Regions from separate parts of the Pseudoalteromonas ruthenica genome, predicted to be linked through region 1. Evidence: predicted binding sites of a transcription regulator. Region 1 holds the regulator's gene; the other holds the start of a gene.
The links. Region 1 encodes NrdR, which represses ribonucleotide reductase genes. Its sites were predicted from a motif close to AAACACNANATNTNGTGTTT; they were not measured.
Positions count from the first base shown of each region.

Region 1 (3,422 bases):
TTGGAAGTGAAAGGGGTAATAGAAAACCACCAAGGGGTGATCCATGTGATTGCTGGGCGGCTTATTGATCATAGTGACAAGTTACCGGCACTGATACTGAAAAGCCGATTTTTTCATTAGAAATAAAAATAAAATAGTGATCTTTTATTTATTTTTATTATGTTTTGGATTTAAAAATATCATTCTTTTAGGGCTGTGAAAAAAATTCAATCCTTGTTTAAATAAGCTCACACATCCTTGATAGGCAAATGCGCGGTTTGCGCGTACAATAACACCTTTCAAATCGACAATTACGTTGCACCTAGGAGACAGCATGTTAGAACGTAGCATGAACATTGCAGACTTTGATCCAGAACTTGCCAAAGCGATGGGCGATGAGGTTTCTCGTCAAGAAGAGCATATTGAGCTTATTGCCTCGGAAAACTACTGTAGTCCACGCGTACTTGAAGCGCAGGGCTCACAGCTTACCAATAAATATGCCGAAGGCTATCCGGGCAAACGCTACTACGGTGGTTGTGAGCACGTCGACGTTGTTGAGCAATTGGCGATTGACCGTGCTAACGAGCTGTTTGGCACTGAGTATGCAAACGTGCAACCGCATGCCGGCTCGCAAGCTAACGCCGCAGTGTTTCAAGCGCTACTTCAGCCACACGACACTGTACTAGGCATGAGCTTAGCTCATGGCGGTCACTTAACTCATGGTGCACATGTAAACTTCTCAGGCAAAACCTACAATGCCATTCAATATGGTTTGAATGAGCAAACCGGCGAGATCGATTACGATCAAGTTGAAGCCCTTGCCCTTGAGCACAAGCCAAAGATGATCATTGGTGGTTTCTCAGCTTATTCTGGTATCGTTGATTGGCAGCGTTTCCGCGAGATTGCCGATAAAGTCGGTGCTTACTTATTTGTAGATATGGCACACGTAGCCGGCCTTATCGCTGCCGGTGTGTACCCAAGCCCAGTGCCTTACGCACATGTGATCACCACCACCACGCACAAAACGCTAGCGGGTCCACGCGGCGGTTTGATCATCTCTAATTGTGGTGATGAAGATATCTATAAGAAGCTTAACAGCGCGGTTTTCCCAGGCGGTCAAGGTGGCCCACTGTGTCACGTTATTGCAGCCAAAGCGGTGGCTTTCAAAGAAGCGCTACAGCCAGAATTTAAAGCATACCAGCAACAGGTTGTGGCTAACGCACAAGCAATGGTATCAGTGTTACAAGAGCGCGGTTATAAAGTGGTATCAGGAAAAACAGACAACCACCTATTCCTGCTTGATTTAATCGATAAAGACATTACCGGTAAAGATGCTGATGCAGCACTCGGTAACGCCAATATCACGGTGAATAAGAACTCAGTACCGAATGACCCACGTTCACCGTTTGTCACTTCTGGTTTACGTCTTGGTTCACCAGCGATTACTCGCCGTGGCTTCAAAGAAGCAGAAGCGAAAGAACTTGCTGGCTGGATCTGCGATGTACTTGATAACATCGAAAGCACTGATGTTCAGGCAAAAGTGAAAGAGCAAGTGAAAGCAATCTGTGCTAAGTTTCCAGTGTATGCCTAAGCTGCACTAAATAGCCATTAGGCAAACATTTGTGTATGATAAAGGCCGCAAAAATAGCGGCCTTTTTGTTTTCTACAGGAACCCCAGTCACTATGCATTGTCCTTTTTGCAGCGCCAAAGATACCAAGGTTATCGACTCCCGATTAGTGGGCGGCGGCCATCAGGTTCGACGCCGTCGCGAATGCATTGATTGCCATGAACGTTTCACTACTTTTGAAGGCGCCGAGTTGGTGATGCCGCGCGTGATTAAACGGGATGGCTCACGCGAACCATTCAACGAAGATAAGCTCCTTAACGGCTTACATCGTGCCTTAGAAAGGCGGCCGGTGAAAACCGAGCAGGTTGATGAGGTGGTGCATCAAATCAAGTCGCAAATTCGAGCTACCGGTGAGCGAGAGGTCAGCTCTTTGCTTATTGGCGAGTGTATTATGGAAGCGCTGAAAGGACTGGATAAAGTGGCCTATGTGCGCTTTGCATCGGTGTACCGCTCGTTTGAAGATATCCGCGAATTTGGCGAAGAAATCGCCCGTCTAGGGGATTAATATGAGCTTCAGTGCACAAGATGAGCACTTTATGCGCCGCGCTATTGCCTTAGCCTGGCAGGGGCGTTTTACCACCACCCCCAATCCGAATGTGGGCTGCGTGTTGGTTAAAGATGATAAGGTGATTGGCGAAGGCTTTCACATTCAGGCGGGGACGCCGCATGCAGAAATTCATGCCTTAAATGCCGCTGCAGAAAATGCCGAGGGAGCCACCGCATATGTAACCTTAGAGCCGTGCAGCCATACCGGCCGTACCGGCCCTTGTGCTGGCGCCTTGATAGCCGCCAAAGTTGCTAAAGTAGTGTGTGCTATGCAAGACCCTAATCCGCAAGTCAGTGGCCGGGGCATGGCGATGCTTGAGGCCGCTGGCATCGACGTTGAGTATGGTTTGCTCGGTGCCCAAGCCGAAGCGCTTAATACGGGCTTTTTAAAACGTATGCGTACTCAGCGCCCGTTTGTCACCTGCAAACTAGCAGCCAGCATTGATGGCAAAACGGCGCTCGCCAATGGCCAAAGTAAATGGATTACCTGCAGTGACGCCCGTGCGGATGTGCATAGCCTGCGAGCGCAACATTGCGCCATTGTCTCGGGTGCCGATACGGTAATAAGCGACAATGCGCAATTAAATGTGCGCCTAAGCGAACAGCAACTTGCCGATTACCCGCTGGCGCAAGTGCGCCAACCGGTGCGGGTGGTTATCGACAGTCGCTACCGGCTCACACCCGATTTAGCGTTAATGCAAACACCCGGTAAGATTATTATCGTGCGCTCACGCACAGCAGCTGCGCTTGATAAAGTGCAGCAATGGCCCAACAATGTAACCGAGTTGTATGTTGCCGGGGATAACGATGGCCATGTAGATTTAGACGCGTTACTCACGCAACTGGCTGCAGATGATATTAACTCGCTGTGGCTTGAAGGAGGCGCGACCCTAGCGGGGGCCTTTGCGAAGCAGCAGCTTATTGATCGTTATGTGGTTTATTTGGCCCCTAAACTTATGGGCCAAGATGCCAAAGGGCTGGTGAACATAGGTCCATTTGCCGATATGAACGACATTGAACAGATGCAATTCAGCGATATGCGCCCCATTGGCGAAGATGTGCGCCTTACCCTAGATAAAAGAGCAGTGGAATAGCCATGTTTACAGGCATTATAGAAGCAACCGGAACCTTAAGTTCACTCACTCTTGTTGATGGCGATTTAAAAGTGCGCGTCAGCAGCGATAGTCTCAACATGGACGATGTGGCCTTGGGTGATAGCATTGCCACGAATGGCGTTTGCCTTACGGTGACACAAAAATTCAGTGATGG
Region 1 is NZ_CP023396.1:1,865,441-1,868,862, reverse strand. Features, by position in the region: gene PRUTH_RS08840 (error-prone DNA polymerase) at 1-120, shown strand, start outside; gene glyA (serine hydroxymethyltransferase) at 314-1,570, shown strand; gene nrdR (transcriptional regulator NrdR) at 1,663-2,112, shown strand; gene ribD (bifunctional diaminohydroxyphosphoribosylaminopyrimidine deaminase/5-amino-6-(5-phosphoribosylamino)uracil reductase RibD) at 2,114-3,247, shown strand; gene PRUTH_RS08820 (riboflavin synthase) at 3,250-3,422, shown strand, end outside.

Region 2 (3,422 bases), 620 kb from region 1:
GTAGCCATCGTTAGAAGGGATATCCCAAAGTAACTCGTACTGCTCTTTCAAACGCTCATATTCAGGCACTACCTGCTTCAAAATACCGTCTTTAGATGCTTTAACGCTGATGTGCCCACGCGGTGGCTCAATGCCGTTCGTGGCATTAGAAATCTGCGATGATGTCTCTGAAGGCATTAACGCTGATAGCGTTGAGTTACGCATACCATGGGTTTTAATGCTTTCGCGTAGTCCATCCCAGTCAAGGTGCAACGGCTCGTCACATACACTATCGAGATCCTTCTTATAAGTATCGATAGGCATAATGCCTTGAGCATAGGTTGTTTCGTTAAACTTAGGACAAGCGCCTTTTTCTTTCGCTAACTCATTTGACGCTTTCATTAAGTAATATTGAATCGCCTCAAAAGTTTTGTGTGTTAACGCGTTGGCACTGCCATCGGAATAACGTTTGCCATTTTTAGCTAAGTAATAGGCAAAGTTAATGACGCCAATACCCAAAGTACGGCGGCCCATGGTGGCGTTATACGCAGCAGGAACAGGGTACTCTTGGTAATCCAACAGGCTATCAAGGGCGCGGACACCTAGTTCGGCCAGCTCTTCGAGCTCGTCGAGTGAATTAATAGCACCGAGGTTAAATGCCGATAGCGTACACAAGGCAATTTCGCCTTCTTCGTCCATAACATTATTCATCGGCTTAGTCGGCAACGCGATTTCTAAACATAAATTAGATTGGCGAATAGGCGCGACTTTAGCATCGAACGGGCTGTGAGTATTACAGTGATCCACGTTTTGCAGATAGATGCGCCCAGTGCTGGCACGCTCTTGCAAAAACATCGAAAACAGCTCAATAGCCTTGATACGCTTTTTGCGGATACTGTCGTCTTGTTCGTACTGCACATATAGCTGTTCGAATTTTTCTTGGTCTTCGAAAAAGGCATCGTACAAGCCTGGTACATCCGATGGACTGAACAAGGTAATGTGGCCGTCTTTAATGAGTCGGGTATACATCAGCTTATTAAACTGCACACCATAATCTAGATGACGTACCCGGTTGTCATCGACACCTCGGTTATTCTTCAAGACCAGCAGGTTTTCTACTTCCAAGTGCCACAGTGGGTAGAAGAGTGTGGCTGCGCCGCCGCGCACCCCACCTTGAGAGCAGCTTTTTACTGCCGTTTGGAAGTGCTTATAAAATGGGATACAACCTGTATGGTAGGCTTCACCGTTACGGATTGGGCTGCCTAGGGCACGAATGCGTCCAGCGTTAATACCAATACCGGCTCGCTGTGATACGTATTTAACGATTGCAGAAGAAGTCGCGTTAATGGAATCTAGGCTATCGTCACACTCAATCAGTACGCATGAGCTAAATTGACGAGTCGGTGTGCGCACACCCGACATAATCGGTGTTGGCAACGAAATTTTGAATGTAGAAACGGCATCGTAAAAGCGCTTAACATAGTCAAGACGCGTTTCTTTTGGATATTCAGAGAATAAGCTGGCAGCCACTAATACATATAAAAATTGCGCGCTCTCGTAAATGTCGCCAGTAACACGGTTTTGGACAAGGTATTTACCTTCCAACTGCTTTACTGCAGCGTAGCTGAAGTTTAAGTCTCGGCTATGATCAATAAAGGCATCCATTTGCTCGAACTCAGACTGAGTGTAATCAGTGAGTAAATGTTGATCGTAGCGTTTATCTTCAACGAGCTTAACTACGTGGTCATACAGCTTCGGTGGCTCAAATTGGCCATAAGCTTTCTTTCTTAGATGAAAGATGGCAAGGCGAGCTGCCAAAAACTGATAGTCAGGAGTGTCTTTTGAGATCAGATCTGCTGCTGACTTAATGATTGTCTCATGAATGTCTTCGGTGCGGATACCGTCATAGAACTGAATATGGGACTTAAGTTCAACTTGTGAGACAGATACATTATTCAGACCTTCTGCCGCCCAAGTAATAACGCGATGGATTTTATCTAAATCCAGCGCTTCCTTACGTCCGTCGCGTTTACTAACAGATAGCTGTTGGTTCATAGTTATTGCCCGTATTTATAATTAGTTGTCTTAGCGCACGGCTGAGAAATACGTGTTGCCGCCCGTATTTACACCAGCGGATGTTACTTTACTGCCAGGATAGTGCTTCGCTATCACCTATTTATGAGTACAGCAGATTAAAGCACGGCCTAATTGGCCAAGATTTAAACACTATATATGGTGTTTTCATCACAGCGACTCACAAGATAGTGGGGTAGCGATGCTTTTGCAAGAGGCGCATACCTTGACAATCTGTGGATAACTACAAGGGGTTAGTGATCGTTAACCTTATAGCATTTTTAAAGCTGTATTTAGATGAAAATCAACGCCAAAAAAAACAATTTAAACGAAATTTTTGTACCGATAGCGACTGATTTTTTTATCATCAATACGCTTAAATTGTATTCGTGACGATCATTTCAAATCACTATATCTGGTGTTCAAAAATTAACAAGCCACCAGATATAGTGTATTCGTCATCCGCGAATTTGCCAATACAATGCGCGGATCATTTTCGATCACAGTAATTTTTCGAAGTGCAATATATAGTTAACGCTAACGTCGTTGTTAAGGGTAAATTGTTTTGTCAGCGGGTTATAACTTAAGCCGGCGCTGTGACGCACTTTGAGCCCTTGTTGCTCAGCCCATGCTATAAGTTGCGAGGGGCGAATAAACTTACTGTGGTCGTGCGTGCCTTCAGGAACCATTTTTAGCACCTTCTCCGCCCCCAGTATTGCCAATAAATAGGCTTTAGTGGTTTTATTGAGCGTAGAGAAATACACATTTGCTCCTGGTTTAGCGAGGCGGGCGGCGGCGGCAATAACCGACTCGGGTTCAGGCACATGCTCAAGCATTTCCATACAAGTGACCACATCAAACTGTTCACTGTGGTGTTCGCTAAATGCTTCGGCAGTGCTTAACTGATAATCCACTTTTACCCCAGACTCCAGCGCGTGCAGCTTCGCTACATTGAGTGGCTCTTGGCCCATATCAATTCCCGTGACTTGGGCGCCGAGCTTGGCCATGCTTTCAGCTAAAATTCCACCTCCGCAGCCTATATCCACGGCCTGCTTTTGCGCCAGCCCTTGTGCATGCTGGGCGATGAAATCCAGTCGCAGAGGGTTAATATCATGTAGTGGTTTGAATTCGCCGTCGAAATCCCACCAACGTTCGGCAATGGCCTCAAATTTAGCTATTTCACTGTGGTCTACATTTTGATGTTCGGTCATATAAAACTTCCTCGTGTTTATGAGGCCATTATACGGGGGGATTTTCGCAAATCGCAAAGATTTAGCGCCTGTAAAATCAAAAATAATGTGATAGCATGAACGCAGATAATAACGACAAATGACAGTCGCTGATTCTCCTTCACTTTGTTGGGAACGGAG
Region 2 is NZ_CP023396.1:1,245,828-1,249,249, reverse strand. Features, by position in the region: gene nrdA (class 1a ribonucleoside-diphosphate reductase subunit alpha) at 1-2,034, opposite strand, end outside; gene ubiG (bifunctional 2-polyprenyl-6-hydroxyphenol methylase/3-demethylubiquinol 3-O-methyltransferase UbiG) at 2,553-3,263, opposite strand.
Region 2: the regulator NrdR is predicted to act here: its motif matches at 2,201-2,220, upstream of nrdA (class 1a ribonucleoside-diphosphate reductase subunit alpha).